DNA from 4 places in the Psychrobacter sp. SWN149 genome. Region 3 is predicted to be linked to each of the others. Evidence: predicted binding sites of a transcription regulator. Region 3 holds the regulator's gene; each other region holds the start of a gene.
The links. Region 3 encodes PhoB, which activates phosphate uptake and scavenging genes when phosphate is short. Its sites were predicted from a motif close to TGTCATNAANCTGTCATAA; they were not measured.
Positions count from the first base shown of each region.

Region 1: I6E86_RS05895 (porin) is a predicted target of PhoB. The motif match lies at 5,441-5,459, and genes of this name have one in related genera.
Region 2: I6E86_RS10030 (inorganic phosphate transporter) is a predicted target of PhoB. The motif match lies at 6,717-6,735, and genes of this name have one in related genera.
Region 4: I6E86_RS13855 (DNA translocase FtsK) is a predicted target of PhoB. The motif match lies at 4,828-4,846, and genes of this name have one in related genera.

Region 1 covers NZ_JADYWX010000003.1:96,121-104,400, reverse strand. The annotation lists gene I6E86_RS05925 (hypothetical protein) at 1-42, shown strand, start outside; gene I6E86_RS05920 (hypothetical protein) at 125-373, shown strand; gene I6E86_RS05915 (hypothetical protein) at 679-972, shown strand; gene I6E86_RS05910 (hypothetical protein) at 1,076-1,276, shown strand; gene I6E86_RS05905 (tRNA-(ms[2]io[6]A)-hydroxylase) at 1,458-2,144, opposite strand; gene I6E86_RS05900 (malate synthase G) at 2,783-4,981, shown strand; gene I6E86_RS05895 (porin) at 5,597-6,625, shown strand; gene I6E86_RS05890 (CTP synthase) at 6,818-8,280, shown strand, end outside.
Region 2 covers NZ_JADYWX010000005.1:225,794-234,073, forward strand. The annotation lists gene I6E86_RS10000 (MBL fold metallo-hydrolase) at 1-1,095, shown strand, start outside; tRNA gene I6E86_RS10005 (tRNA-Asp) at 1,438-1,514, opposite strand; tRNA gene I6E86_RS10010 (tRNA-Val) at 1,552-1,627, opposite strand; gene I6E86_RS10015 (glutathione peroxidase) at 1,841-2,326, opposite strand; gene msrB (peptide-methionine (R)-S-oxide reductase MsrB) at 2,464-2,889, opposite strand; gene I6E86_RS10025 (aminotransferase class I/II-fold pyridoxal phosphate-dependent enzyme) at 3,355-4,983, shown strand; gene I6E86_RS10030 (inorganic phosphate transporter) at 5,077-6,684, opposite strand; gene I6E86_RS10035 (ATPase) at 7,439-8,280, opposite strand, start outside.
Region 3 covers NZ_JADYWX010000009.1:34,813-43,092, forward strand. The annotation lists gene I6E86_RS13010 (M23 family metallopeptidase) at 97-687, shown strand; gene phoR (phosphate regulon sensor histidine kinase PhoR) at 773-1,861, opposite strand; gene phoB (phosphate regulon transcriptional regulator PhoB) at 2,038-2,742, opposite strand; gene dtd (D-aminoacyl-tRNA deacylase) at 2,854-3,306, opposite strand; gene asd (archaetidylserine decarboxylase) at 3,420-4,253, shown strand; gene I6E86_RS13035 (HD domain-containing protein) at 4,351-4,980, opposite strand; gene I6E86_RS13040 (isochorismatase family protein) at 5,174-5,749, opposite strand; gene fadA (acetyl-CoA C-acyltransferase FadA) at 6,055-7,227, opposite strand; gene fadB (fatty acid oxidation complex subunit alpha FadB) at 7,459-8,280, opposite strand, start outside.
Region 4 covers NZ_JADYWX010000007.1:154,484-162,763, forward strand. The annotation lists gene I6E86_RS12270 (amidase) at 1-1,101, opposite strand, end outside; gene I6E86_RS13855 (DNA translocase FtsK) at 1,336-4,776, opposite strand; gene trxB (thioredoxin-disulfide reductase) at 5,861-6,883, shown strand; gene aat (leucyl/phenylalanyl-tRNA--protein transferase) at 6,884-7,690, shown strand; gene I6E86_RS12290 (MerR family transcriptional regulator) at 7,715-8,173, shown strand; gene rimI (ribosomal protein S18-alanine N-acetyltransferase) at 8,272-8,280, opposite strand, start outside.

The sequences.
Region 1 (8,280 bases), on a different contig from region 3:
CAGACCTCTTTTATTAACGATGAGCTACGCACAGATAAATAAGCATTCGAACGACATAACAAAAACGTAGAGTTAAAATACCTAACCAAACGCGTACAACTAATAATAATGCGAAGGAGACGCTATGACTATTAACGAACAGACAGACACTGAAGAAAAAGTGATGGTGGACGATCCAGCAGCTGTTGTGACAGAAAATCCGGAAGGCAGCTACGCGGGGCGTAAGCATAAGCCGGAAATAGATGGCCCTGAACAGGAATCACAAGAGACTGATGAAGTCTATGCCGATCCACGTAAACAAGAGAACCTCCCTGCTGGCGGTAAAGATGTCAGTGAATTGAACGCTTACGATCTAAGTCAAAAAAATAACTAACAGATGTTAGGGCGTGTTGAACATTCAAATATTAGGGCTGCTGATTGTTAAAATTGCACCAAACTAGGCGCAAACCGACGATAATGTCGAGACCTTAGCTAGGTTTGTAACAACGTTTTGGGTGATTTTAGCATCAGCCTTTCAGGGCAGTACTATTTTTTGCCAATCTATGGCGAAATTGTTTAACCTAGAATGACTAGGCTTCAAAAATTTCACTGCATATTGTCTAAAAAATAGTCACTGCCAGCACCACATTTGAATGTTCAACATGCCTTAATCGACAAAAAAAATATAAGGGTACTGTTATGAAGCCGTATGAAAATGCAGATAATGAGAGCGCAGAAAAATATACCACTACCAATAAAGGCACGGAGACATTTGAAGCTGGCATCGTAGGTTCAGAGCATGTGAATAAGAATGATGACCCTGCTCGCCAGCCTGACCGCCGTGACCAGCCAGGTAACGGTTTTGATGATAATATCAATGAAGAGACAGTTGGCAACGTATCGCCTAAAAGTAACGAAATTAATGATCTAAATCGTTATGCTACTGTTGATAATGCACAAAGTCGTACACTGAATACCGACCTAAAAGACTAACAAAATTCTTAATAGTAGACAGTAGAGCAACTCATTGATAATCAATCATGTCAGTTATTAACGACAATGAAAATAAAGTTCGACCAGACAGCAAGGAATGCCAATGAAGACGCAACAAGACAAAGATGACAGCACTGATTACAAACTAAAAGATTCGAACGACAATCATGGCATTGTACCTGATGATGCCTTGCAAAAAGTAAATCCAGCAGCGGCAGAAACAGCCACTGATGACCACGATCCGCATAATATTGCAAAAGACCACAAGCAGTATGACAGTACTTTAATGGAAGATGATAAGTAGGGTTTTAAATATGTTGATAGCGATTATATATAGTTATCAACAAAAAGGTACTGCGTTTGATAGAGGTTCTATACTCCTATCAAACGCAGTGCCTTTTTGTTGTCTTTACTATTTTTTTCTCTACTTCTCATAGCTAAAACAGCTATAAAAAGTAGTTATATACAAGATATAGAAAGCTTTTTTAGGCAGGTGTGCCGCTATGAAAGCGTAACTCAGTGTCAGGACTGCTTATCAAATCAGCCTCTACGTCTTTGAAGAACGCAACTCGTTCATCAATATTCTCGTCCGATAATGATTGAGCCAGCGCGAGATAATCCTCGAAATGACGGCTCTCTGATTTGAGCAGGTAGCGGTAGTATTTTGCCAGACGCTCATCATTGATGACCTCGGCCAATGCAGCAAAGCGCTCGCAAGAACGCGCTTCAATAAATGCCCCAATAATCAATACGTCGACCATCGCTGCAGGCTCATAAGTACGCTTGTGTTTTAGCATGCCTTTGGCGTAGCGACCAGCACCTAGATATGCCCAGTCTTGCCCGCGCTCATTCATGATACCTAGCACTTGCTCATAGTGCAGCATCTCCTCACGTACGAGCTGCGCCAACTTACGCTGCAAATCATAAGAAAACTCATAACGAAACATCAAGTTCATGGCAGTACCAGCGGCCTTTTTTTCGCAGTTGGCATGGTCTTGAATAATCATCGGCAGGTTTTCCATCGCAGCATCTACCCATGCTTGTGTGGTTCTAGCACCTAAGAAATTATAAACAGGGGATAAATCGACTTTGATAGGCGTGCGTAGATGCGTGATATCGATGCTGTCTTCTGTCGTATCGTCAGAATGGATAGTGTCTATTGATGATTGCATGAGGGAAGAATCTTGCTGATTTATAGTCATAGTTTAAAGGGGCTTTGTTTATGAATGAAGGTTTTATCATCGTTTGGAGGATTATATTACTTATATAATCATATGACAAAGGCAGTTGATAGGGCTTAGGTATGCGCGTCATCGACCTATGTGTTCAATAGATGGCTTTTGTTTCTAGTTGGCTGTATCGGCCTAACAAGTGGGCGTGAAGTTTGCTCGATCATATGCCAAATGGTGGTTATAGCGCCTAGCGCTTACGAGCTATACAGTATCATTATTATACAACCCCAACATTTACTTAATAAATGGCGATTCCTTGTTTATTTTATTATTTGATAGTAGGATAATATTTTACGCTCTAGGGCATCTGTCTTATGAGTAAGCATTATTGAGCAGTCGATAACCACTGTCTGATAGCAGAGAGTATATCAATTGCCAATAGGCTATCAAAATATAAGATGTATAAAAATGCCTTATATAAAGGCTGTTAAAGTTATTGCTACTATGCTGATTAGACACCATAAAATTGAACAGATACCATAAAAATAGCCGTCAAATAGTGTATACGTTACTATTATAACTTCGCTATGGTAGCAGTTGAACACTACGACACTTCACGAATAGATAAGGATCACAACATGGGCCAGTCTTCTAACGCCAATCGCATTCAAAAAGGCATCCTTGCCATCGACCAGCAGTTATATGACTTTATTGAAAATGAAGTGCTACCAAAGGTCGGTTTTGATTCAGACAAATATTGGTCAGGTTTTGAGAAGGTCATTAAAGAATTTACGCCGCGTAATAAAGCACTGCTTGCGACTCGTGACACCATTCAAGCACAAATTGATCAGTGGCATTTGGATAACCCTGCAAAAGAAGGCACTATCGATTACCCAGCCTATAAGGCATTTTTGCAAGAAATTGGCTATCTGTTACCAGAAGGCGAGGACTTTACGGTCACTACCGAAAACGTAGATGACGAGGTGGCTCTGATTGCAGGACCGCAGTTGGTTGTACCGGTACGTAATGCTCGCTATGCACTGAACGCGACCAATGCCCGTTGGGGTAGCTTATACGATGCCTTATATGGCACCGATGTCATCAGTAATGACAATGGTCAAGAGGCGACAGGTGGCTATAATCCGACTCGCGGTGCTGCGGTTGTGGCATATGCCAAAGCGTTTTTGGATGAGCATTTTGCACTAGCATCAGGGTCATACAATGATGTGACTGGCTTTAAAGTGGTCGATGGCAAGCTTGAGATCGTACAAGGCGATAGCAGCACCGCGCTAAAAGACAATAGCAAGTTTGTCGGTTTCGTTGGAGACGCTGAGCATCCTACGGGCGTACTACTAAAGAATAACGGCTTACATGCTGAGATTCAAATCGATAGCGACCATCCGGTAGGCAAAGACGATCCAGCCCATATCAAAGACGTCTTGCTTGAATCAGCCATGACAGCGATTCAAGATTGTGAAGACTCAGTGGCTGCGGTAGATGCAGAAGAAAAAGTAGAAGTCTATCGTAACTGGCTTGGCTTGATGAACAGCGATCTACAAGAAACCTTTGAAAAAGGTGGCAAAACGCGTACTCGTAAACAAAATCCAGACCGCGAATACACCACGCCAGATGGCGGCAAGCTGATTTTACCTGGCCGCTCGTTACTACTCATTCGTAACGTTGGTCACTTGATGCAAAACCCAGCAATTTTGGTGGATTTGGGTCATGGTCAAGAGCCAATATTTGAAGGCTTAATGGATGGTCTGATTACGCCGCTATTGACGCTTAATGATCTCAAAGGTAAAAACGAGCTATCGAACTCACGTAAAGGCTCAATGTATATCGTGAAGCCAAAAATGCATGGCCCTGAAGAAGTCAAAATTGCCAATGATTTGTTCAATGCTTCAGAAGATCTGCTAGGTCTAGAACGCAACGCACTCAAAATCGGCATCATGGACGAAGAGCGCCGCATGACGGTCAACCTAAAAGAGGCGATTCGCCAAGCAAAAGAGCGCGTTATCTTTATTAACACCGGCTTTTTGGATCGTACTGGTGATGAGATGCATACCAGCATGAATGCAGGCCCGTTCGTGCTAAAGGGTGAGATGAAATCGCAAGCATGGCAGCCCGCTTACGAGCAGTGGAACGTCGATATCGGTTTAGAGACAGGTCTGCAAGGCCGCGCCCAAATCGGCAAAGGCATGTGGGCAAAGCCGGACGAGATGAAAGAGATGATGGACACCAAAGCGGCGCATCCGAAGTCAGGTGCCAGTACCGCATGGGTACCTTCACCAACAGGGGCAACGCTGCATAGCATACACTATCATCAAGTCAATGTGGCTGACGTTCAGGACAATTTAAAATCACGCCAGCGCGCAAGCCTAGATGATATTTTGACCATTCCATTGGCAAAAAACACCAACTGGACGGATGAGGAAAAACAGCAAGAGCTTGACAATAATGCACAGGGTATCTTGGGTTACGTCGTGCGCTGGGTGAACCAAGGTGTTGGTTGCTCTAAAGTGCCTGATATCGACGACGTCGGTCTCATGGAGGATCGTGCAACGCTACGCATCTCTAGCCAGCATATCGCCAACTGGTTGCACCACAGCGTGGTGAGCGAGCAGCAAGTGATGGATACGATGAAACGTATGGCAAAGGTCGTTGATGAGCAAAATGCAGGCGATGATGAGTATCAACCGATGTCAGATGACTTAGACGGCTCTTATGCGTTTAAAGCAGCCTGCGATTTGGTCTTTAAAGGTCGCGAACAGCCTAGCGGTTACACTGAGCCATTGTTACATCAAGCGCGCTTAGATCTAAAGAAAAACGCTTAAAATGATAGATTGAGTATCATCTTTTAGGCAGACTTAAGCAAGTGAGCAAGATGATATATTATCCTATCTTGCTCGTTTGTGACTGTCATATGTAATAAAAATAAGACCATCAATATTTTATGAGCGCTATTTATTTCTATATAAATAGCGCTTTTTTTGGTTAATTACTGGATATTCGTTACTGCTATTTAAGATTGTCAGTAACGATATTAATCAATGTTTTCTGTATCTTATTGAGTCCATAGAAGTTTTTTTAGTGATTGCTCAAATATAATTGAATGTTAGTTATTCGATAATGGATGTATCGAAAAAGCAAAAAAACATGTTGCAAATTATGTCAAAGTTGTTATGCTTGTACTCGAAGTATGAGTTTGGTAACGGATGTTACGCAATGGATTGGTAAAGACGACAGATTACATGGCAGTTACGATATTAATCCCAGTTATGTAAATTATTGTTTTTCATCTTACTGTAATAAATATTCGCCACACTTGTTTCTGACTAATCTCGGTAGCCAGTTACACATTATATCTTTGAGGATTTGTGACGATACCATTATGGGCGCCAGCTAATAATAGCTTGCTCATTACTACAATTGTAAAGTGGAGATACCCCATGAAAAAACTACTTTTAGTTACAGCAATCGCAGCCCTATCTGTATCTGCAGCACAAGCAGCACCTACTATCTATGGTAAAGCTTTTTTAGCGGCTGACTATGTTAATGCTGAGTTTGATGGCCCTACTGGTAACATGTATGATGAAGATACAGTAGAGATTAACTCTCATGCTTCACGTATCGGCTTCAAAGGTTCTGAGGCGATGACTGCTAATACTGATGTTATCTATCGTTTAGAGTATGGCACTAGTCTTGATGGTGATAACGCTACTTTCAGTAACCGTGATACGTATCTTGGTATTAATAACAAGCAGTTCGGTGAGTTCCGTGTTGGTAAAAACCAATCAAGCCTAGCTCGTATTGACAACGTTGTTGTTAACCAAGGTTACTGGGATAACCTAGGTCAAAACAAAAATGAAGGCGAAGTAGTTGCAGCGCTAAACATGGCAGATAGTAACCGTATTGCAAGTTCAATCATTTGGACTGCACCAAAATACGACGGTCTACCATTACAACTGTCTGCAATGTATAGCTCTGATGATGCAAATAACAATGACAATGCAGGCTTCGGTGTAGCAATGTTGTTTGATCAAGGTACTGGCTTCACTGCTGGTGTTGCATACGACAAAGACCAAAACATCAATGGTGATATCATCCGTGGTACAGCGACTGTTGATCTAGGTAAGTACATGGCAGCTCCTGTTACTCTAGGCGCGCTATATCAAGTAGGCGATTATGATTACGGCTCTGAAAAAGAGAAAGGTCTAGTAATTAGCGCTCAAATGGGTCTAAACAACTTTGCTTATCCAGCTGCTGTATATGCACAGTACAACAATACTACCAATCTAGATGGTGATGATAACGCTGATTCAGATCAAATCGTTGTTGGTGGTAAATACATGTATAAAGACAACATAATTGCTCATGCCTATGCTGGCGTAAACAGTGCTGATAATGTTCCATACATGGGTACCAGAGGCGATGCTGATGTAGTGGTAGTTGGTACTGGTCTAGAATACTTATTCTAGTAACAACTAGCATTTGATTCTAAAAAAACTCACCCTTCGGGGTGAGTTTTTTGTTATGTAGCATTTTAATACTAAAAAAATGTTTATCACTGGCACGAAAAAATAAGAGTTTCAGCTAGTTTGCATTTTTGCCCTATATTTTATGGCGTATTTTTAGTAAAATCCTTCTTTACCAATTACCGACAGAGTACTATGACCAAGTTTATATTCGTGACCGGTGGGGTAGTGTCCTCACTAGGAAAAGGTATCACCGCAGCGTCTCTTGCAGCGGTCTTAGAAGCACGTGGCGTGACCGTCACGATGACCAAAATGGATCCGTATATCAACGTTGATCCAGGTACGATGAGCCCGTTTCAGCACGGTGAAGTGTTCGTCACCGAAGATGGCGCAGAGACCGATTTGGATTTGGGTTATTACGAGCGCTTTTTACGCCACTCAAAAATGAGTAAAAGTAATAACTTTACCAGTGGTCGTATCTATCAGAACGTTCTTAATAAAGAACGCCGCGGTGAGTATCTGGGCGGTACGGTACAGGTTATTCCGCATATTACGGATGAGATCAAAAGCAAAATTCTTGCCAGTGGTGAGGGCTATGATATTGCCATTATCGAAATTGGCGGTACGGTTGGTGACATCGAGTCACTGCCATTCATGGAAGCCGTACGTCAGATGCAAGTAGAGCTTGGCCGCAATAGAGCCATGCTCATGCATCTTACTTTAGTGCCTTATATTGCCAGTGCTGGTGAGACCAAAACCAAGCCAACACAGCATTCGGTAAAAGAGCTGCGCTCTATTGGTTTGCAGCCTGATATCTTAATCTGTCGCTCTGATCATCATATCTCACAAGACAACCGTCGTAAGATTGCGCTATTCACCAATGTCGAAGAGCGCGCGGTCATCATGTGTGAAGATGCACAAAGTATCTACCAAATACCGCGTACGCTACACGAGCAAGATCTTGATGATCTCGTCTGTGAGCGTTTCGGTCTTGATGTGCCAGAAGCGGACTTGAGCGATTGGGACAAAGTGGTTGAAGCACAGTTGAATCCGGAAGGAACAGTTACTGTTGCGATGGTCGGCAAATACGTTGAGTTGCCAGATGCTTATAAGTCAATCAATGAAGCATTACTACATGCTGGTATCACTCACAAGGTAGACGTCAAGATTGATTATATCGATGCGGAGCGTCTAGAGAGTGATGATAGCTTATTGGCACAGTTAAACAATGCCAATGCGGTATTAGTGCCAGGTGGTTTTGGCGAACGCGGCACGATGGGTAAGATCAAAGCCATTACTTATGCTCGTGAAAACAACGTGCCATATTTGGGCATTTGTCTCGGTATGCAGTTGGCTGTGATCGAGTATGCCCGTAATGTACTGAACATTAATGCCAACTCTTCTGAATTCGATCGCAAAACGGCCGAGCCTATCATTGGTCTTATCACCGAGTGGTTAGATGAGCGCGGTGAGCTACAGATTCGCAGTGATGATTCAGATCTTGGTGGCACCATGCGTTTAGGCGCACAGCAAGCTGAGCTAGTGTCTGGCAGCAAGCTTAGCCAAATCTATGGCGCAAACAATATCACTGAGCGTCATCGCCATCGCTATGAGATGAATAACCGCTATATCGAGCCGTTAGAGCAAGCAGGGATGAC
Region 2 (8,280 bases), on a different contig from region 3:
TACGCTCAGACAGTACGTAATGGTGATTGCTTTTCAATTGGCCAATTAGAAATCCGTATTTTAGAAACCCCTGGTCATACCGATGATCACCTTGCTTATGCGCTGTTTGATACAGCATATCCAGAGAAGGCGGTTGGAGTTTTTACGGGCGATGCACTATTCGTAGGTGATGTCGGTCGTACTGACTTCTATCCTGATCGTCGTAGAGAAGTTGCAGGTTTACTTTATGACTCATTACAAGACATTCTAGCGCTCGGTGATCAGGCGATTATTTATCCAGCTCATGGTGCAGGGTCAGTCTGTGGTTCAGGTATGGCGGAACGCGAGTTTTCTACCGTCGGTCATGAAAGAATGAACAACCCACGCTTACAGATTACCGATCGTGAGGCATTTATTGACTTCAAGACTAGCGAAAACCATTATCAGCCGCCCTACTTCAGATTGATGGAGCGTCTCAATATGGAAGGTGGTGAAGCGCCCCCAGTCGTTATGCGTCCGCGTAACCTTTCGCTCAAACAGCTGCATGACTGCGATGCTGATCATCTCATCGATATTCGTGAACCTATGGCATATGCGTCAGGACACCTGCCCGGTTCTATGATCTTACCTGTCAACATGCTACCTGCGTTTGCTGGATGGTTTATTGAAGAAGGACAAAGCTTGGCACTGATTGCCTCTAATGAAGAGCAACTTGCGACTGCGATGGAGCATCTGGTACGTATTGCTTTTGATAATATTATAGGTGGCTATGTGGGTGTCGTCCCTGCTGCTGCAAAAGGTGAGCAGATGCAGCAAACCCCTATGATCGACACAACCGAGGTAGAGAGTCGCCTTAATAATGCTCAGAACTGGACATTGCTCGATGTGCGCGATATCGATGAGAGAAATACTAGTGCGATTGAAGGCTCACAGCATATCTATGTTGGACACCTGAACGAACGTTGGCATGAGCTTGACCAAAGTCGCCACTATACATTGATGTGCGCCAGTGGTGCTCGGGCAACAATAGCAGCAGGATGGCTTGCTAGTCGAGGTTTTGAAAATATTGATATCTATCTAGGGTCGATGGGCGCATGGCAAGCAACGCATGACTAACACTTTATCCGTAGCTAAAATCTACAATGAACTAAACGCGTCACAAATTTTAGATAATGCGTTTTAAGCAAAGGCACTTTAAAGCGCTGTATCTAAGATAATTACGACGACAACCCTTCTTTTATTCAATATAAGACTGATATAAAAGAAGGGTTTGCATTTTAGCTGACCTCTAAGTGATATGATTTAAATAAATGTAAGTCATGGTTCTAGATTCTAACTCTTACTGTTTTTCCTTATCTGACTTATAACTCATAAAATTCAGATACAAAAAAACCCCAAACAATCTAATGTTTGAGGCGAAACTTACTTAAACTCGAAAGTTTAAATTCGTTTTAAATATGGCGCAGCGGACGGGACTCGAACCCGCGACCCCCGGCGTGACAGGCCGGTATTCTAACCAACTGAACTACCGCTGCTTAGGTCTCTTAGCTTGTTTAGCCACTTGCTAAGAAGTGGTGGGTGATGACGGATTCGAACCGCCGACATTCTGCGTGTAAGGCAGACGCTCTACCAACTGAGCTAATCACCCTTCGAACAATTGCTAGGCAATTTATTCAACATCAACTGAGCTCTTAAGTTTGTCACTAAGCTCTGCTGCTGTGGGTGTGTATTATATAGATTTACAGATGCGTGTCAAACAGTATTTACCACTTTCTTTAATATTTTATTCACTATTCTGACAAGCATATGTTTTTATTGATTTTATATTTTTAGAAATATTCAATACTTCTAAGCTTCATGCTTATTTATTGGCTAGCGCTTGCTCGATATCACTTTTAATAGCTTCTGGCTTGGTCGTTGGTGCATAACGGTCGATGACCTGGCCTTTGCTATCGACTAGAAACTTGGTGAAATTCCATTTGATACCATCTGTCAGCACGCCACCCTTTTGCTCTTTGAGCCATTCGTAGATGGGATGAGCATCTGCACCATTGACATCAGTCTTTGCCATCATTGGGAAACTCACACCATAGTTCTTTTGGCAAAATGCACCAATCTCATCGTTGCTACCTGGGTCTTGGCTACCAAATTGATTACAAGGAAAACCGACGACCACCAGTCCTTGATCTTTATACTGTTCATATAGTGACTCTAAGCCTTCAAACTGCGGCGTAAACCCACATTTACTTGCGGTATTGACGATTAATAATACTTTATCTTGATAATCTGAAAATGCTTGCGTACTGCCATCCATGCGCTCAGCGGTAAAATCGTAGATAGTACTCATTATTTATCCTTAAATTGAGGTTTTTATTGTTTTAGGTTTTTGTGCAATACTTTTTTTTAATCATATACATAATAAACACTATTGAAAAGGAAGCACTTTGTACTTCCCTTTCATACTTATAATACTACCTAAACTACTTACTTCTCAGTTTTATCTAAATCGATAGAGACTGAGTTGATGCAATAGCGCATGCCAGTCGTTTCACTTGGCCCATCAGGGAATACATGACCCAAATGCGCGCCGCAGTTACTACAAGTGACTTCTGTGCGCGTCATACCTAGCGAGTTATCGACATGCTCTTCGATTGCACTGTTATCGATACCTTGGTCGAAGCTCGGCCAACCACAGCTAGCATCAAATTTATTGCTTGAGTCAAATAAGCTAGCACCGCAACCTTTACAGCGGTATACACCATCATCGGTCACATCGTTATAAACACCAGTGAATGGGCGCTCTGTGCCTTTCTCACGCAGTACATGGTATTCGTCAGCACTCAATCGCTCTTTCCAATCAGCTTCTGTTAACTGGCTAATCTCTTCTTTACTTAGTTGATTGTCTTGCATGGTTTGTCCTTATTCGAGTATTTATTATCTAATCTCTGTCACTATTTATCGCCATATCATTATGAAAACGACGTGCCCTATCTGTTGATTACTTACGTACTATTCAAGGCATATATGAGTGTAATGCTGCCTATATTTTAGAATCATCATGTCATTAGATAGAATTTTATCTCACTAAAATATATCAAATTATCCCAAAACTAGAATGAGTAAAGATGTAATTTTGGTAGGTAAACATGTATTTAGATAACAATTATCATCACGAAAACCAAATATAGAAAAAGCATTGGGTAAAACTAACAACAATTGCAAGTTATTCTTGCTTTTATAAGTATAAATAATTTTATACCCACTTGTAATCATACTAATAATGCAATAATATCTTGCATTACCATTTAGTAAAAACAGTATTAGTTTGTATTATCTCTTTCACAAATCCAATTTTTAACAAAGGCTTGAACAATCATGGCTGATGACAGCAGCACTCAAGCAGAACGACTGGTACAGTTACGCCGTAAAAAAGGACTGACTGCTGAGCAGTTAGCACAAGCAATGACCGCAGCAGGTGCAAAGGTCAGCCGCGGTGCAATCTCGAACTGGGAGCGTGGTACCAATGGTATTGTCTCATCTAAATTACCAACGCTTGCTCGTATTTTGGGCTGTAGCGAAGGCTATTTGCTGCGGGGTGAGCTACAGAATGAAAACTCTGATGACACATTATCTAAGCATAACTTTTTATCTCAAGATAAAGAGCATCAAGGTGCTACATTCACAACCGTAGCCGAACAATCAGAAAGTCAGTCCAAAATACCATCAATAAGCCTCAACAATACCCAACATAATCCGATAAGTAGTGACACTATGAAGACCATAAAAAAATCTGACAAGTTGCAAAACGTCTGCTATGACATTCGTGGCCCCCTATTGCAGACTGCTAATAAGATGGAAGCAGAGGGCAAACGCATATTGAAGTTGAACGTAGGCAATCCAGCGCCTTTTGGTTTAGAAGCGCCGCATGAGATCTTGCGTGATGTGGCTATGAACCTATCTGAAGCGACTGGGTATTCGGACTCGCAGGGGATTTTTTCAGCGCGCAAAGCCATTTTGCAGTATTACCAATCAAAGGGGTTGCTGTCGGCTGTTGATGTGCGTGACGTATATTTGGGCAATGGTGTCTCTGAGCTGATTGTCATGACCATGCAGGCACTGATGAATGATGGTGATGAAGTGCTGATTCCGATGCCAGATTATCCGCTTTGGACGGCTGCGGCCAACCTCGCGGGTGGTACTGCTGTGCATTATCGCTGCAATGAAGAAGACAACTGGCACCCTGATATCGAAGACATCAAATCTAAAATCACGAGTAAAACAAAAGGCATTGTGGTTATCAATCCCAATAACCCGACAGGCTCGCTTTATAGTGATGAATTACTAAAACAAATCATTGAAGTCGCGAAAGAGCACGACTTAATTATCATGGCTGATGAAATTTACGATCGTATTCTCTATGATGATAATGTACATACACCGATGAGTACCTTGACTGATGAGGTGCTAGTACTCTCTTACAATGGCTTGTCAAAGTCACACCGTATCGCAGGGTTTCGCTCAGGTTGGATGATGGTATCTGGTCGCAAACAGCATGCCGCTGACTTTATCGAAGGCTTGGATATGCTCGCCTCTATGCGTCTTTGCTCTAACGTGCAAGGACAGTATGCTATCCAAACAGCGATGGGTGGGCATCAGAGTATGCAAGACTTAACCTCCGAAACAGGTCGTCTATACAAGCAGCGCGAAATGGCAGTCTCACGCCTTAATGCTATCAAAGGTATATCTTGTACCATGCCTCAAGGCGCGTTTTATTGCTTCCCAAAGATGGATCCAGCAGTTTATCCTATCACCGATGATATGGACTTTATGATGGACTTGCTCGTTGATGAAAACGTGCTTATGGTACAAGGCACAGGGTTTAACTGGGACAAACCCGATCATTTCCGTTTGGTATTTTTGCCCAATTTGCTTGACCTAGAAAATGCGATGGATAGATTGGATCGCTTTTTTGCGAAAAAACGTAAGCAGTTTGGTACCGAGTAAATCGTCATACGTCATTAAAAAACGCTTATCGGCCTGATGCTGATAAGCGTTTTTTATGATGCTGAGATAAGCTTTATTGATGGAGTCTATAGCTTAAAAAATATTTACCAATATGAGATAGCTAATTGCAGACATTGAGGCTGCCGCAGGAAGGGTAATAACCCATGCTAGACCAATTGGCTTCATAAGCTTCCAGTTAGTGTCTCTATTGACGATACCGATACCCAATACTGCACCTACCAAGGTATGCGTGCTCGATACAGGCAGACCCATCGTTGACGCGCCCATTACGACAGCAGCGGCAGCCAATTCAGCTGAAAAGCCAGAAGCTGGATGCATCTTCGCCAGATTGGTACCAACGGTCTGAATCACTTCTTTACCGATGAACCAAAGACCCACAATCAATGCGACGCCAAAGGTTAGCATTACAGCTGGCGGAACGGCTGCCTGTGAGGAAATTTCATTGGTACGGATAACGTCCATAATGGCCGCAAAAGGACCTACCGCGTTGGCAATATCGTTTGAACCATGGCTAAAAGCAAAAGCTGATGCGGTAAATACCTGCATCCAGCTAAACATAATAAACGTGGCTTTGGTCAAATCTTCTTTATGCTTACCACGGATACTCTTGGTATAAATATAGGTTGCAAGCCATACTAGCGCCGCAATCATGCCCATGATTAAAAAGCCTTGAAGCGTCGTCATGTTATTATTGACGTTTTTCAGACCTTTAAAGACAACTAAAGAGGCCATGACCGCGCCGCCTAATGCAGCAATAATAGGTACCCATTGTTTCAGCGCTTTTAAGGTATCAAGATTGCTACGCTCATTTTCGATTTCATAAAGTTCTTTGTAGTAATCGGTTTCTAAATCTTCAACGACGCAATCATCATCTTTGTAGATTTCTTGGTCACGTAACATCGCTGAGGTATAAGCCAGCTGCTCCGACTCTGTCAGGCCATCCAAAAAGTCTTTATGATTTTGCTTTAACACCTTTTTATTGGCTTTAAGCTCAACAATATGCGCTTCTGTTTTATCATTATACTCAATGATATTTTTCTTGATCTGTCCATATAGCAAATAGGACAAAACACCGCCTAGTAGCGGTGATAGAACCCAAGAGATGGCGATAGTACCAATCTTGCCCCAATTGACAGTTGATAACGCCATTTCAGTTCCACCTAAGGTGATACCCAATACAATGGAGCTACCAACCACGCCGCCAATAATTGCGTGTGTGGTCGAAACTGGCAGACCTTTTTTGGTGGCAAATAACAGCCAAAAAGCAGCAGCAATGAGCGCTGAGAGCATGACATAAATAAACTGGTTGGGCTCGACTGAAAGGCCATCTAGATCAACAATGCCGCTCCGGATAGTATCGGTTACTTCACCACCCGCAAGTACGGCTCCCGAGACCTCAAATATCGCCGCTACTCCTAGCGCCTGAGGAATGGTCAACGTCCCTGCACCCACTGACGTACCAAAGGAGTTGGCGACATCGTTACCACCGATATTGAATGCCATAAAGACACCAAAAGCGGTTGCCACAATAAACAGCGTCGTTTGCTGACGCATTGTGTAATCTAGACCCCACCACAAGAAGTAGCTGGTCATCGCAATCAATAAAATGGCAAAAAATAGATTTATTCTCATAGAGCCGACTGATTTGGTTGGCTCTGTAGAACTGCTGCTAATACCCATACGTTAATACGTCCTGCGTAAGCTGATTGAAATTATAGGCGATTGATGACATTGCGCAGTTATCAATATGGATGTTGACATCTCACACTGAAATAACATTATATAAATGCGCAACATGCTTCTTAAACAATGGAGCTTTTAATATTTGTTTGCTATCGTATCCACAGTCAAGCATCACTATTTGACGTTTGATTTAAGCTGTCGATATATGCTCTTTACTAAAATACGTCATTTCACATATCACAAAGCCGCAAGTCATATTGCCAAATCATCTGATTACAGCATCTTGCGGCTTCACAACTTTATGGTGTTACGATTATTTCAGGTTGCTAATATTACTCTATTGGTCTACGCAGCAATATTTTTATATACTTCTGCATCAAACAAAATAACCGCTATCTGTTAGGATAATCGGTTGCGTCATAAAGACCATAATGCGCCTATTATATTAAATATAAGCACACAATGCATGATGATATTACAAAATTTGTAACCGCACGTTTATGTTGCTTATCTTATTCGTTTCATGGGGCAGATCAAATCGTTTTAGACAGTATAGTAATACTCTATAAAAGAGTGACCGCGTGAGCCGCGCTTGAAGTATCACCTATACATCTGTACTCGGTTGCCTTGACGCTCTTTTAAACTGAATCAACGATAGACCGAACAATCAGTATTTTACCAAAAAAACCTCAACATTCTTAGCTATCGAAGCGTATAAACGGTCAATAACGCTGAACCATCAATCAGGATACTATTTGTCTTTGGACAATAACGATAGCTGCTCAATAGCATGATCCAAAACATCCAAACGTGCTTGATATTTTTCGTTGGTCGCGATTATACACCATGGTGCTGTCTTTGTGTCTGTACGTGCGAGCATGTCAGCGGCAGATTGCACATAGTCCGACCATTTGTCACGGTTACGCCAATCATCATCCGTCAGTTTAAATTGTTTGTGCGGTGTTGCTTGCCGAGATTTGAAGCGTTTGAGTTGTTCTTTTTTATCAATAGCCAGCCAGTATTTTATGACGATTGTCCCTGCATCAGCCAAGTCTGCTTCAAAACGATTGATCTCAGCATAAGCGCGTTGCCATTCATCATCAGTTGCAAACCCTTCAACACGCTCAACCAGCACTCGCCCATACCACGTACGATCAAAAATAGCGATACGGCTGATATGATTCGTTTGCTCATCAGGCAACTTTGTCCAAAAGCGCCATAGATAAGGATGCTGCGTCTCATATAACATGGGGGCACCAATATTGTAAATCTGATACTCGCGTGGATCGAGCGGCGCCACCAACCTTTTGATTGCGCCACCTTTGCCAGCGGCATCCATGCCCTCAAAAGCAAAGACCACATGATGGCCGTCACGTGCACGTAACAGCTCAGCGAGGTGCGCTTGTTTCTCTGCTAGCGCTTTGCGATAGTCGGACTTACTTATTTTAGCGTCATCAATAGAGGTTAGTTGCTTAGGTATCGGTACAGGCTCAAACATGTCTTGTTGTGATTGTGATTCAGACTTTTCAGCTTTGAACTTACCCTTACGCTTGTTCTTATTTTTAGACTTAGCATGATTTTTTGTAGTGTCAT
Region 3 (8,280 bases):
GGGATAAAAACCATAGATAACAATGCGATACATACCTTTGTATATAGGGCTTTTATAATAGGGGCTCAGACAATGTCAAACAGATAAGAGACATCAATGCTAGCAGATGGGAAAAACCAACAACCCACGCCTTCTTTTTTCAGTCGTATACTAAGCGTACTGATTAAGGCCATTGTATTGCTGGGGCTGTTATTTGTCTTTGATAAGCTGCTGCCTAGTATCAGCCAACAGACCCAATCGTTTGTGGTTGCCAAGTGGCAGCAGCTAAGTCTATTGCAGCAAGAACTGCCGACAGAAAACAGCCTACCCAGTCCGCTACCAGAGCAAAATCTGACCGATACGTGGGGCGCGGCACGCAGCCAAGGGCGCTCGCATGAGGGTATTGATATTTTTGCAGCCCGAGGCACACCGATACAGTCGACGACACAAGGAATCGTGAGAAAAGTTGGTGAGAATACATTAGGCGGACGTGTGGTAGTGGTCGTTGGTCCTGGCGGCGCAGGACATTACTATGCGCATTTAGAGGATTATGCTGATATCGCGCCCAATGACTGGGTTAATAAAGGCGATGTTATTGGCTACGTGGGTGATAGCGGTAACGCGAAAGGCACACCGCCCCATGTCCATTACGGCATTTATATCAATGGCAGCGCGGTCAATCCTTACCCGCTTTTGCAAAAAGACTAGAGTCTGCACTCACTCTGAGCATGACGCTCTAAATAGGTTGAGGTTAAGAATGGCTGAATTTAAATAATACCAGTTGAGCACAGTATTAATTTGTCGCAGCTGATCGTACATAAGCGTCTGGAAATACCACGCTAAACGTCGATCCTGCTCCTTCTATTGAGTCAATCTGCAAGTGCGCTTCATGTTGATGCAGGACGTGCTTCACGATAGCCAGCCCCAGCCCTGTACCACCTGTGGCACGGCTGCGGCCTTTATCGATACGGTAGAAGCGCTCTGTCAAACGGGCAATATGCTCTGGTGCAATACCCAGCCCATCATCTTCGACTGCGAATCGGCACCCATCCGATGTCCGCGTCCAACTGATGGTAATATTGCCACCTTTTGGCGTATATTTAATCGCATTAATGACCAGATTAGACAAGGCACTGTTCAAGTACATCTCTGATCCATATAGGCCGTCATAGGTATCTATTTGCAAATGAATGGTGTGCTTGTATGCTTGGTTATAAGCCTGCGCATCATCATAGATATTGGTCAGCAGCTTGGTCATATCTATATGGTTAAATTCATGCGTCTCTTCGATCTCGATTTTAGACAATAGTAGCAGGTCATTGACGATTCGGTTCATGCGAGCAGTTTGCTGAGTCATTAGCTCAAAACCGCGACGCCAATGGGGCGGCATATCCGGCTGATCAGTGAAGTTTTCTAAATAGCCTGTCATCACTGTCAATGGCGTACGTAGTTCATGCGAGACATTCGCCACAAAATCTTGACGCATTTGCTCTAAATGCTGCAAGCGAGTCACGTCATAAATAAACAACAGCTTCTCGTCACCGAAAGGCGTGAGCTCACACTTTAGATAGCGACTGGGATCGCGCCATGATTCTATATGGACGCCATCGTTAGGCAGGGTTGTATCCTCGTAATACTGACGGAACGCAGGCACTGTAATAAAATCAAAAATGCTCTGGCCTTTGTCATCTGGCTGTAACGACAGTAAACTCTGCGCCGCCTGATTCCACCACTCTAGACCATCATCCTCATTGAGCAAAATCACCGCATCTCGTAGTGCTAACAGTGCGCTTCTGATTTTTTGTAATTGCGCTGCTGCATCTTGGTTAGCGATTGGTACTACGCTCTCTTGCTTATTTTCTGCTGGCGCACTCTTTTCCATGTCTCATCCTTACCACTATCCGCTATCTAGTATGACGGCGGCATGTTTTATCCAAGAGTCACTATAGTCATTCCACTATAAAATTATTACTGCGTTAACCTCGCTTGAAATATTTCATATACATCTGCACTCGGTTGCCTTGTATTACTTTTAAATTGAATCGACTATATACGGAATTAACTTGGCTCAATAATACTAGAGAATCGATAGCCTGTACCGCGTACCGTTTGTATCAATGTATCACAGTCATAAGGGCGCAGTAATTTACGTAGGCGTTTGATATGCACATCGATGGTCCGATCTTCGATGTAGACGTTGCCGCCCCACACCTGATCAAGGAGCTGTGTTCGTGTATAGGCACGCTCTGGATGGCTCATAAAAAACGCCAACAAACGATATTCTGTTGGACCCACATCCACGATTTGACCAGCAGCGGTCACGCGCTGACTTTTGGTATCGAGACTCAGCTTTCCGACCTCTATTGGTTTATCACTACTGAGCGCACTACTACGGCGCAGCACTGCCTTTATTCTTGAGATCAACTCACGCGTCGAGAATGGCTTGGTCATATAGTCATCTGCGCCCGCATCGAGGCCATGCACTTTACTATCCTCTTCGCTTTTGGCAGTCAACATAATGACGGGAATCTCGGAGAGCAATTCGTCGTTTTTGAGCATACGACAAAAATCAACGCCGCTCTTATCTCCAGGTAGCATCCAATCAAGCAAAATCAGTGATGGCCTGTGATCGACCACTTGCTGATGCGCCTCTGACACGTCAGCGGCTTGCAAGCTCTCAAACCCCGCCATTTCTAGCGTCATTACGACCATTTCCCGAATCGCTGGCTCATCTTCAACAATCAAAATTTGCTCATTATACATACGATATTCTCAGTGTTAGAGGGCACAATCTATTATGTAAAAGGTGATAGTCGCTCACCAGTCTCTATCTATTAAACGGATTAATTATGACAGCTTCATGACACTTAACGCTTAGACATCGAGTAAAAAGTTTAGTGGTCCATCATTAACGCTCGACACTTGCATATCAGCGCCAAACTGACCTGTCGCCACGTTTGGATGCTGAGTCTTGGCATAAGCGACCAATTGTGCAAATAGCGCTTGAGCCATATCAGGTGCCATCGCCGCGCCAAAGTCAGGACGACGGCCTTTGTCCGTCCTTGCCATCAACGTAAATTGTGAGACTAAGAGAAGGCCACCGCCGACTTGCTGGACGTTTTTGTCCAGTTTACCAAATTTGGCAGGATCCTCGGCATTTTCAAAGATACGATAGGTCAAAATCTTATCAATCATACGCTGAGCAGTGGCAAAGTCATCTTCATGACCCAAGCCAATATAGGCCAATATGCCATGCTCAATATCACCAATACACTGTTCATCGACAGTGACACTGGCACGGCTCACTCTTTGTATAAGTGCTTTCATTTACTCATTCCTTAACAGATTATGGTCAGACAATAATATGCTGTCCATGATAAAATACTGACATTCACTTGCCTATTTATTATTACACCACATCCTATTTTGGTAGCTCTATTATGAATGTATTTACCACCTTACAACAGCTGGTGCCGCAGCAAAAGCTGAGTAAAGTCGCTGGACGTCTAGCTGCTAGCCGCCACCCTTATGTCAAGCGTACCTTTATCCGTGGCTTTGCCAAAGCTTATAATATCAGCTTGGACGAGTATGAGCGCCAAAGTCTCAATGCGTATGAGAGCTTCAATGACTTTTTTACCCGTGAATTAAGAGACGATGCGCGCACCATCGATGCCACTGCAAATGGCATTGTTAGTCCTGCTGACGGTATCATCTCTCAGATCGGAAAGATCGAAGATCACAAACTGTTACAGGCCAAAGGTCGTCATTATGATGTCGGCCAACTGCTTGCGGATAGCGAAGATGGCCATTATTTTGCTGATGGTAGCTTTGCGACTATCTACTTAGCACCTAGCAATTACCACCGTGTTCATATGCCGTTTTCTGGTACCTTGACCAAAACGCGCTACGTACCTGGTACGCTGTTTTCGGTCAATAATACTACTGCGGCTAACGTTCCAGACTTGTTTGCACGCAATGAGCGTCTGGTCTGTATGTTTGATACCAAATATGGCAAAGCTGCTGTGGTAATGGTTGGTGCGATGATCGTCGCTGGTATCGAAACCGTCGCAACTGGCAAAATTACTCGTACTGACGACATTCAAGAAGCCGATCATGATATGCCGTTTGCCGCAGGTGATGAGCTTGGACGCTTCTATCTAGGCTCAACCGCTATCGTGGTCATGCCAAAAGCAGCAAAATCGGACTGGCTAGACAGCATGCAAGCCGATAGCATCGTACAAATGGGACAGTTACTCGGCACAGCCAACGCGTAGTACACTGACGGTACTGATACCCATAAAAACAGAGCCCAATCACGCATGACAGATCATGTATGGTTGGGCTTTTTTAGGTCAGTCAATCATATCCGTACTAGGCATCAATCAACCACCCTTGCTGGGTCGCGTAGTCAATATTCTTTGAGAGCCAATCATGGATAGGTGGAAAGCTGTCTTTGATAAAAGCAAGTGCTCCAGCCACTTGCGAACGCGTAACCTTAGCGTCCACCCACGTTTTTCCTTCAGTGTTGAGATTGAGTAAAAATGGCAATAAGCGATCGACAACTCTGAGCAGCTGGCTCTCTTTGCTATCGCCTGTTTCTTGTGCTTCCCAAATCTCGCCTAACTTAGCAATTCCGTTGCCCCTTTCTGCTTGCAATCGAGCTATACCTTCGCGCTCTTCGATGTGCGCCTCACTACGACTGTTTGCGAATAAAAACGTATCACCCGCATCAATCTCACCCAAGTCATGTACTAATGCCATTTTAAGTAGTTTTTCATGGCTGACATCTAGCTCAAACTGCTCAGCGATTGACCAACATGCCATGGCCAAATGCCAAGAATGTTCAGCAGAGTTTTCATGGCGAGTCGTATTCGTTACATAGCTGCGGCGATTAACGCGTTTAAGCGCATCAAGTTCTAATAAGAAATGGGTGACATCATCTATGTCGATATTTGCAGCAGATTTTGGGTTGGTTAAGGATATAGAGCTGGCTTGTAACATTGGTTTTCTCTGGTTATGTGTTTTTAACGTTGATAAATTTCGATGATAATTTTTTGCGGTGATGATTTGCTTCGATAATTATTTTTTTCAATGATTGGTAAGCTATAACTACTAGCAAAAAAATAGCGCTTATTGTATCAAGCGCTATCGATTATGAGTTTGCAAATAAATGATTGTTTTATTATTTAGCCATTTACTTAATCAGATTGCTAATAGTTTTGAATGCAGGGTCTTCACTGCTACGGCACAGCTCAAACAAAATGGTTTCGACCGTCGTAATCACCCCGCCAGCACGGCGAATACGGCGGATGGCTTGCTTTTTGTCATAAGGAAAACGTGATCCAACGGCATCTCCAATGATAACTGGCTGCATACCATTATCCAGCAAATCAAGCGCGGTCTGTAGCACGCAGACATGGGCTTCTACCCCAAACAACAAAACAACGCTACGGTTCTGCTGTGCTAAATGGTTCCATGAGTCCTTGTTATCACAAGCGCTAAACGTGACTTTTTCAAAGCCCTTGGCGTTATTACCTTCTAATACTTCCCGTACCTCTGGCAAGGTATCGCCCAGTCCTTTTTTATATTGCTCATTGAGCATGATGGGAATATTAAGTGCTTGCAGCCCTTTGATTAGAGTGACTGTTTTTTTGACGATATTTTCGTGATCATAGATATGCGGTGTTAGGCGTTCTTGTACATCGACGATCATCGCTTGGGTGTCTTCGCGAGCGATTCGATAAGTACGATCGGTAATCATAGTAGACATAGCACACTCCTTGTACTGACATTTATCATTAAAATCTATGTTAGTTCTATTATTTATATTATCCCTATTAAGCCAACTCTTATTTAGTCACAGTTTCATGAATGCGTCAATGGAGATAATTTTTAATCATGGTACATGTGCTCTTTTTGACCTCGAAAATTATTCATTGGCTAAGTATTGAGTTACCCATAAAAAAACCTCCAGCCATGATGACTAGAGGTTTTATTTATTAGCAAGTAGCTGCTTATTGCATATTCAAATCATTGAGCATTCAAATAATATTGTTTACATCAGTGATGACAATATTAGACACGCTCAATAATAGTAGCAATACCTTGGCCAAGACCGATACACATCGTTGCTAGACCGATTTCAGTATCCGACTGCTCCATTGCGTTTAGCAAGGTAACCGTGATACGAGCGCCAGAACACCCTAGTGGATGACCTAATGCAATCGCGCCACCGTTGATGTTGACGATGTCTTGCTTGTCGGTCAAGTTCAACGCTTTCAGTACTGACAAGCCTTGAGCTGCAAATGCTTCGTTTAGCTCGATGGTTTGCATGTCACTGATGCTCATGCCAGCACGCTTAAGTGCTTTTTGGGTCGCAGGTACAGGACCATAACCCATGATAGCAGCATCACAACCAGCAACAGCCATGCTACGAATACGAGCACGTGGCTTTAGACCTAGGTCTTTGGCTTTTTGTGCACTCATGACTAGCATCGCAGATGCACCATCAGACAATGCAGATGAGGTAGCGGCAGTAACCGTGCCGCCTTTTGGATCAAACGCTGGACGTAGCTTTTGCATTTGCTCCATCGTTGCATCTGGACGAATTACTTCATCAACCGTGCACAGTTGCAGACGACCCGCAGCATCATGACCTTCGATACCGATGATTTCATTGTCAAAACGACCTTCGGTAGTTGCAGCCCATGCACGGCGATGTGACTCAAGACCGAAAGCATCTTGCTCTTCGCGAGTGATACCATTCATACGGCCCAGCATCTCAGCAGTCAAGCCCATCATGTTTGACGCTTTTGCATAATGCTTAGAAGCAGCAGGGTTTAGATCAACACCATGCATCATACCGACGTGGCCCATATGCTCAACACCACCGATGATAAAGATATCACCTTGGTTGGTCATGATTTGCGCCGCAGCGGTATGAAGTGCCTGCATAGAAGAACCACACAGACGGTTGACCGTTTGGCCACCAGCCGTTTTTGGAATACCAGCTAGCAGACCGATGTTGCGACCGATGTTTAGGCCTTGCTCTAGCGTCTGGTTCACACAGCCCCAGATAATGTCTTCGATGTCATTGGCATCAAAGTCATTACGTTCTACTAAGGCACGTACCAATTCAGCTGACATACTATCAGCACGTACATGGCGGAACATACCGTTTTTGGTTTTGCCCATTGCCGAGCGTACGCCATCTACGATGACCACATCTTTTGGACTTAAAGTTGTCATACTATCTTCCTTTTCAATTTTTATTGTCAGTGTAGTCAGTTTATGCCAGCGCTATGATTTATACATCGAGCGTCAATCATGATGTGTCATGTATCTTGACGCTTGATGCCGTTTATCAAATCTGACATAAACTGGCTAAAACAGTACGTCTACGTTTAGAAAATATCGATATATCCATTACTATTTCTCTTTTAGTAGACGTACCACACTTATCCTAATACGGTATGTTCATTAAGCGACTGAGTAAAAAGTCTCGCCAGCGGCTGCCATGTCGCGGATTTTTTGCGGCGCTTCATAGGCTTTGCCAAGGTATGCGTATTTTTCACATAGTGCCAAGTAGTTATCTAGACCCATTTGGTCGACATAACGGCAAGGGCCACCACGGAATGGCGGGAAACCTACGCCCATGATCATCGCCATGTCGGCCTCGCTTGGCGTGCTCACGATGTTGTCTTCTAGGCAGCGAACAGTTTCGTTGCAGAATGCAATCATGGTGCGGTCAATGATGGCTTGATCGTCAAACGTCTGCTTTTCGCTATCAGTCGTGGTTTTTAGTAGCTCATAAGTGGCTTCGTCAGCGACTTTCTTTGGCTTGCCGCGTTTGTCCATCTCATACTTATAAAAACCAACGCCATTTTTCTGACCTAGGCGTTTGTTTTCATACAAAAGCTCAATAGCACCTTTATAATCAGGCTTCATGCGATCAGGGAAACCATCAGCCATCACTGCTGCGCCATGTACACCTGTATCTAGACCGACGACGTCGATTAGATATGCAGGACCCATTGGCCAGCCGAATTTTTCCATGACTTTATCAACATGAGCAAAGTCAGCACCTTGTTTAAGTAGCAAGTCAAATGCGCCAAAGTATGGGAACAGAACACGGTTTACAAGGAAACCTGGGCAGTCATTGACCACAACTGGCACTTTGCCCATTTTAGTTGCAAGAGCAACGGTGGTCGCAACCGCTTCTTCAGATGACTTCTCACCGCGGATAACTTCTACCAATGGCATACGATGTACTGGGTTAAAGAAATGCATACCGACGAAGTT
Region 4 (8,280 bases), on a different contig from region 3:
CTGATATTGGCTATGGTGCCAACCGTGCTTGGCATGAGCCAAATCCACTGCGGACAATGACCGACCGAGTAGCGCCATGTTATAGGTTTGCGGTTCTAGGTTTTTGATATGCTGCGCACCAAACTCACGCTCGATATTATCGATGGTAAAGGCAGTATGCGTACAGACCACCACCAAATAATCATGCCAAAACTGCTCGATATTAATGTTTGGCTCAGCGGGTACGACTTGATGCCCCATTGCCTCTAGCTGCTTGGCCGTCTGTTCAAGAGCCGCTAGCACTTCTGGGTCCACTTTGGTATTGGTAATCAATGGCTGCTGATGCAAAGCTATCTTTAATTGCCTAGGCGCACGCATTGCTGCTTGCAAAAAAGTGCCCTCTGGCGGCGCAATGATAAATGGCGCACCCGTCTCCGCGCCACTGGTAGCATCCAGCATAGCGGCACTATCACGCACAGAGCGCGTAATAACATGATCCGCTACTGCACCCTCCCAACCTTCACCATAAGCTGGCCCCATTGGATTGCGCCCACGGCTAGGCTTGAGACCAAACGCACCGCACCATGCTGCTGGAAAACGTATCGAGCCGCCACCGTCACCCGCCCCTGCCATCGGTACGATACCGCTGGCCACTGCCGCCGCACTACCACCCGATGAGCCACCAGAGCTATACCCTTTCTTAAAAGGGTTGTGCGTTGCGCCATGTGCTTTCGGTTCTGTGGTGATAATCAAACCAAACTCAGGCGTGTTGGTCTTACCAAAGGTATTGACGCCTGTGGCTCTCATGCGTTTGACGATTTCACTGTCGTTCTCTGAGATGATATTGACGCTACGACTGCCCATTGTGATAGGTTCATCAGCAAAGCTAAATGACAAATCCTTTAGTAGGTAAGGCACCCCGTTAAAGGCACCTTTTGGTAGACCTGCTTGCGCGGCATTATAAGCACGCTCATCAAAGCGATAGATGATGGCATTTAATTTGGGATTGAGTATGTTTGCTTGGTGAATCGCTGCATCGAGTACCTCTTTTGCGCTGACCTCACCTGAATTGACTAACGACGCTAAAGCCAAACCGTCATACTGGGTATATTCTTTAAACATAACTGACCTTCCTTGGAGAGTAACGACCTAAAATTCTTTATAGCAATATGTATTTATCTTATACATATTTCTTAGTTTAGTATAAAAAACTACTACTTATGAGTGATAAACAAACTCATTAGTCATTTGGGCATTCAGGTAATTATTCGTTAAAGTTAACCAGAAAAATTCACAAAAAAAACGAGCCACTATTGTGACTCGTCTTTTCATATCATCATAATTAGGACAACAGATTTACATTAGCAACTCGCGCTTACCGCTTTTACCCATCGAGCTGACCAAGCCCGCTTCTTCCATCGAGTCAACGATACGGGCAGCACGGTTGTAGCCGATACTGAATTTACGCTGGATGCTAGAAGCAGAAACTTTACGCGTCTCCATGATAAAGGCCACCGCGTCATTATATAGGTCATCGTCTTCACCAGACGCATTGGCACTACTGCTACTACTGCCTGGACTGGACAATTCAAAATTTCCGGCCATGTTATCAATATAGTCAGGTGCGCCGCGCTCACGCCACGCATCACAGACACGGTTGACTTCCTCATCACTGACATAAGCACCATGTACACGATCAGGCTCAATCTGCCCTGGCCCTAAGAACAACATATCACCGTTACCGAGCATGTCTTCTGCACCGCCACTGTCTAGAATCGTACGTGAATCGACTTTTGAGTTAACACGCAGTGCCGCACGCACTGGGATGTTGGCTTTAATCAGACCAGTGATGACATCAACCGATGGGCGCTGAGTCGCTAGCATTAAGTGAATACCTGCCGCCCGCGATTTTTGTGCCAAACGGGTGATGAGTTCTTCGGCTTGTTTACCAACTTGCATAATCATATCGGCAAACTCATCCGCGACGATGACAATCATCGGTAAGGTTTTGAGCTTGGGCGCTTGGCTGATACTCACGCTATCATTCGGTCGCCATAACGGATCAAGCATAGGATTGCCTGAGGCCTCGGCAGCGCGCACTTTTTTATTAAATTCATCAAGCTTACGAACTTTTAGCAAGCTCATCAGCTGATAGCGGCGCTCCATCTCGGCCACACACCATGATAATGCACTGGCCGCTTCCGTCATATCTGTCACTACAGGGGTTAGCAAATGCGGAATATCATTATAGTTGGCAAGCTCAAGCTGTTTGGGATCAATCAAAATAAGACGCAACTCATTGGGCGTATATTTGAGTAACATCGATAGTAGCATTGAGTTAACCAAAACCGATTTACCAGAACCTGTCGTACCAGCAACCAGCATATGCGGCGCACGCGCAAGGTCAGTAATGATAGGTTTACCGCCAATATCTTTACCCATTGCCATGCTGATTTGTGCTTTTGGGTCTTTAAATTTTTCAGTATTTAGCAGTTCTATCAAGCGCACCATTTCACGCTTTGGATTGGGTACTTCAATACCAATATAAGGCTTGCCCGGTATCACCTCAACCACACGTAGAGATGCCATAGACAGCGATCGCGCCAAATCACGCGAGATACCAGTGACCTTACTTGCCTTAACCCCTGCCGCCAGCTCGACCTCAAAGCGGGTCACAACCGGTCCCGGAATCGCGTTGACGACCGATGCTTTTACATTGAACTCTTGTAATTTGATTTCTAAGAGCTCTGACAGCTCAACCAGTTTTTCGTCGGTGTAACTCGGTTGGCGGTCAGGATCTGGCTTGTCTAAAATCGACATCTCAGGAATCGGTGTCAGACTACTACGGTAGGCCGCTGTTTGCATTGAGCGTGACTTGGTACTGAACGCTGCATCATCGCTGATATGCGGCATAACAGGAGCAGCATCGTTGCTTGTCTCATCTGGCATCATATCGGCAATATGGTTGCTAGAGTCGCCCTCAGGAATATCAAAACTCACATGAGCTTTAGGGACTGCAACTGTCTCAGTCGCTGATTCAACCACAGCAACTGACTCAGCTGTTAGTGGTAATGTTGGGTTGGCAGGTGGTGTATTGGTCGGCGTCATATCCAAGGTGTTTGATACTGGCGGCGCAACCTCTGACTTGGCTGATACAGCAGTAGCTTCAGATGCGATAAAGGCTTCATCATTATCCGCTAGCACGTCTGCATCATTGGACGGTTGATGTTTAGGCGCCTGTGAGTAGTCAGTAGTGACTTCTACTACCGGTTTTGATACCGGCGTGCTTATTTTTGCCACTGGTTGCTCAATTACTTCTTTTTGCACGCTATCAACTGTTTGGGTCGTAGCCGCCTGAATAGTAGGCGCTTTTGTCTCAACTGCCTGAATAGTTACTGGAGCTGATATGTCAGCATGCTCAGCCAACCATGCTTCTGCTAGCTTATCTACGCTTTTGCTAGTGTCTGATTCAGTGCCTAGTTCAATGTCTGTTTCAGCGCCGAGTTCAGTGGCTGATACAACGATTTCCCCTTCACTATGGTCTGGACTCATCGTGTCAGTATTGATCGCTTCATTGACTGATGGCTGAACGATACTTTCTTTGTCATATGCATCTGATTGGGATGCGGTAGTATCAGCCAATGTCTCTTGAAGCGCTGCATGGGCGCTGGTTTGGGAACTGGCATAATTGGGTATAGGCGAAGCAAAGCTGTCCGTACTGTCTGCGCTATAAGCCATTTGCTCACGAGCCAACAAGTCATCAACCGTATTGACATCATTCCATGCAAAGCTTGGCTCGACTTTACGATTCGGTGTCGCAGCAGGACTTGGCGTCGAGACAGACATAGCATTGGTAGTGTCATCATTGCTACTGTTGTTGCTATTACTACTGTTCGTGGCGGTGGATACTTGCGGCTCTTTTTGATGACTAGAGGTTGCAGCTTCTTTTGCTACTGCTAGAGAGGCTTTTACGCTATCGGCCAATCCTGACGTCGTCAAAAAATCTGATAATGCATGACCAAAACGACCGCCACTGCCAAAGGCTTGGGCATTACTGGCATGCTCTTCCGGTTGCAATTCAAGTGGCAGCTGCTCATGCTCTGCTTTTTGACTGGTCGTGTCATTTAGAATGCTACCGTCTAGAGTGCTGTCATCGTTTAGACCGTTGCTGCGTGACTCATCGCTATGTGAGTTTTGAGCCGTGTCTTTATTTTTGATACCTGATCCAAGCCATGACAGTGCTGTAATCTTTTGATATATCGCAAGCCAATGCACATTGAACGCAAAAGTCGAAGTAATAGCGACAAATACGGCTAAGAAGACCACACTCCCCCACTGCGATAATAATTGCGCCAAACGCTCCTGCAACTCAAGTCCAATGATACCGCCAGCTACGCCCTCTAGACCTGTCGATGCAGGGTTGGTCACGTGCTGAACCAGTGCAACCAGTTGGGCAAATAACGCACTGGCACTTAATAATAAAAACACATAGGCGACCAATCGCATGAGCCAAAACGTCGGTTTATTATTCCACCAAATAAGAATGGACTCATAGACCACAAACGCAAAAAACCACCATGCACCAAAACCGAAAAAGCTGTATAGCAAATCCGATAACCAAGCACCCATCTGGCCACCCATATTATTGATCGTAGTCATATCACTACTGATATGCGACCAACTCGGGTCATTACCGGTATAGGTCATCAAGATGACAAATAAGTAGACTGCCAGTATTAACCCAAGAAGGGTAAATATTCCCTTTTTTAAATACTCAATAAGCGGTGCTGATATCACGTAAGATCTGCCTTGTTATTAATACTAAATGGTCGCCAATGCATGACTAAATCTAATCATGCTGACATAAAGTGCTGACATAAAGTGCTGACATAAAGTGCTGACATAAAGTGCTGACATAAAGTGCTGACATAGAGTGCTGGCAAAGTGTCGGGAGGACGTACCTATCATAAGACCCTGATATAACCGGTATCGCTTCGGCTTTATCACACTTGGCATAACTTCTTATAATAACAAATACATAGGTATAGTGGCGACACTCTTATCAAGAAAGCGTATAAGAAAGTAAATCAATGGCTGATTTGCGCAAAAAGCAACCCGATAGCAAAACACGGCTAATAGAGCATGGCTAATAATCTTGCGTAAATCCTATAAACGACCTACTGTTTTTGGTACATGTGTCTTAAGGCTTTTATCGTTGATGCCATGCACGAATGCTACGAGTATAAATGCTACAAGGCCGCTAAGCGCAAACGCTGATGAGAGGCTTTAAGCAAATCAGTACTGTCGCTCCTTTCTAGCGGATTGACTATAATCAGTTCAATATAATTTCGATACAAGGAAACCGAGTGCAAGTTATACATTAGGGTCTGTTTGATATTCAAATATTAGGACTGCTGATCGCTAAAATTGCACAAAACTAGGCGCAAACCGACGATAATGTCGAGACCTTGGCTAGGTTTGTAACAACGTTTGGGGTGATTTTAGCATCAGCCTTTCATGGCAGTACTCTTTTTTGCCAATATTATGGCGAAATTGTTTCACCTAGAATGACTAGGCATCAAAAATTTCACTGCATATTGTCTAAAAAATAGTGACTGCCAGCACCACATTTGAATATCAAACAGACCCTAGTATGCTTAGCGAGGATAACGATGTAGCGGATTTATATAGACTTGACTATATATGCTTTGATTCTAATGATACCTGTATTTGTTTTAGCAAACTTGCACTTTGTGTGATATGCCCTTATGTTATTATCCCATAGCAATCAGAAAAACCTTATTCGTTGTAATTTTTGATTTTTTTATCACTCATTTTATCCCTGATACTTTTAATCAGTCTATTTAGCAAGGAACAACTCATGGCAACTGACACCACTGCTCCACGTCACGAAAAACTCATTATTTTAGGCTCAGGCCCTGCTGGATACTCTGCTGCTGTTTATGCTGCACGTGCCAACCTCAAGCCTGTTATGGTCACCGGTATGGAAGTGGGCGGACAATTAACGACCACCACGGAAGTGGATAACTGGCCAGGTGATGCCCATGATTTGACCGGTCCTGCCTTGATGGAACGTATGAAAGCCCATGCTGAGCGTTTTGGTACAGAATTGGTTTATGACCATATCAATGACGTAAATCTCAACGAACGTCCTTTTCAACTAACGGGTAACAATGGCACTTATACTTGTGATGCGTTGATTATCTCAACGGGTGCATCTGCTCAGTATTTAGGACTAGAGTCAGAAACCAAGTTCAAAGGCTTAGGCGTGTCAGCTTGTGCCACTTGCGATGGTTTTTTCTATAAAAACCAAAAAGTCGCGGTGATTGGCGGTGGTAATACAGCGGTCGAAGAAGCCTTGTATTTATCCAATATTGCTGCTGAAGTCACGCTAGTACATCGCCGTGATGGCCTACGCTCTGAAAAAATCCTACAAGACAAACTGTTTGAAAAAGTAAAAAATGGTAATGTCAAAATCGAGTGGAATCACAGTGTTGAAGAAGTGGTTGGTGACGATATGGGCGTCAATGGCGTTGTCATCAAATCAACCATAGATGGCAGCACCAAGCAATTAGATGTATTTGGCATGTTTGTGGCGATTGGTCATAAGCCCAATACGGACCTGTTCAAAGATCAGCTAGACATGAAAGATGGCTATCTGGTCGTCAACAGTGGTCTCCATGGTAATGCCACGCAAACCAGTATCGAAGGTGTGTTTGCCGCAGGGGATGTGGCCGATCATATCTACCGTCAAGCTATTACCTCTGCTGGTACGGGCTGTATGGCAGCACTGGATGCTGAAAAGTACTTGGATTCTATTGGTGAAGCCCATGCTGCCGATCATACCTATGCGTCAACATTGACCGCTGATCAAGACGCCTAAATGGTCACGCTCTCTGAATTTAATAATAAAAACATCACGCCTGAGACCTTAAAAAGTCTTGGGCGTTATGACTTCCCAAGTCCTATCTCTGTCGATCCTGAGGGTGTTGGTATCGTTGCAATGGGCGGCGACCTTGCACCCGAAACACTAATATCAGCCTACGCTCAAGGGTTGTTCCCTTGGTTCAATGAAGATGAACCGATCGCTTGGTGGTGCCCAGAACCGCGCTGCGTGATTGTACCAACTGCTTACCAACCTAGTAAGTCATTGCGCAAACAAGCAAGTCGCACGCGTTGGCAGCTGACTCTCAACCAGGCGTTTGATGAGGTTATACACGCTTGTAGTCTGCCCCGTAGTGATGGTATCAATACTGAACTGCCCGAAGGTGAGCACACCTGGATTCATGGCGAGATGATTGAGGCTTATACCGAACTACACGCGCAAGGATTTGCCCATAGTATCGAGGTTTGGGATGAGACAGGGTCACTTGTTGGTGGATTATATGGGTTAAAAATAGGTAATATCTATTTTGGTGAATCGATGTTTCACCGTGCGTCCAACGCCTCAAAGCTCGCCTTTTGGGGCTTAATGCGATTGTGTGAACAAACCCACGTGGCACTCGTCGACTGTCAATTGCCAAACGATCATCTGATGAGCTTGGGTGCCACCACTTTACCGCGTGCTGATTTTTTGACTCAATTAGACACGCAGATAGCGGGTCACTGGAGCAAATGGCATAGCAATTCTCATAAACCCTTGTCAGTGTCGCATCTCGGTGCGGCACAACCTTGGCAAGAGCAATTATAATGGCTAAAGCGTTACGAGGCGATTATGGCTACTGACACATTGTTTTTACTGATCGGAGAGCTGGCAAAAAGTGCCAACACGACCAAAGACACCGTTCGCCACTATGATCAGCTGGGGCTGCTAAAATCACGAAAGCGCCAAGCAGGATCGCGTCTGTATACAGAGTTTGATTCAGAGTGTATAGAACGGATTGATTTGATTAAAAGCGCACAAGCCATCGGTTTTACGCTCACGGAAATCAAAGACAGCCTAAACGACTATTACGATGGGCAACTGGATGTCGATCTGCAACTGATGCTAACGCAGCAAAAACTGGCACAAGTCAAAAAGCAGCAAGCCAATATCAGCGTCATGATAGAACTGCTGAGCGAGCGCATAGATATCTTGGGACATATGAAAGCGGATAAAGCCTATCAGTTGGACATTGAAGTATGCAAAAAGAAGATACCTGACAGTATCGACTATGCATTTAATATTAATTGAGATACTTTTTCTCTGCTAAAACCTTTGACTTACTTACTCAACCAGACTTTAGAACGTCAAGCACCTCATCAAACATATCAGCTCAGTCCGTAAGTTAGTTAATCAGT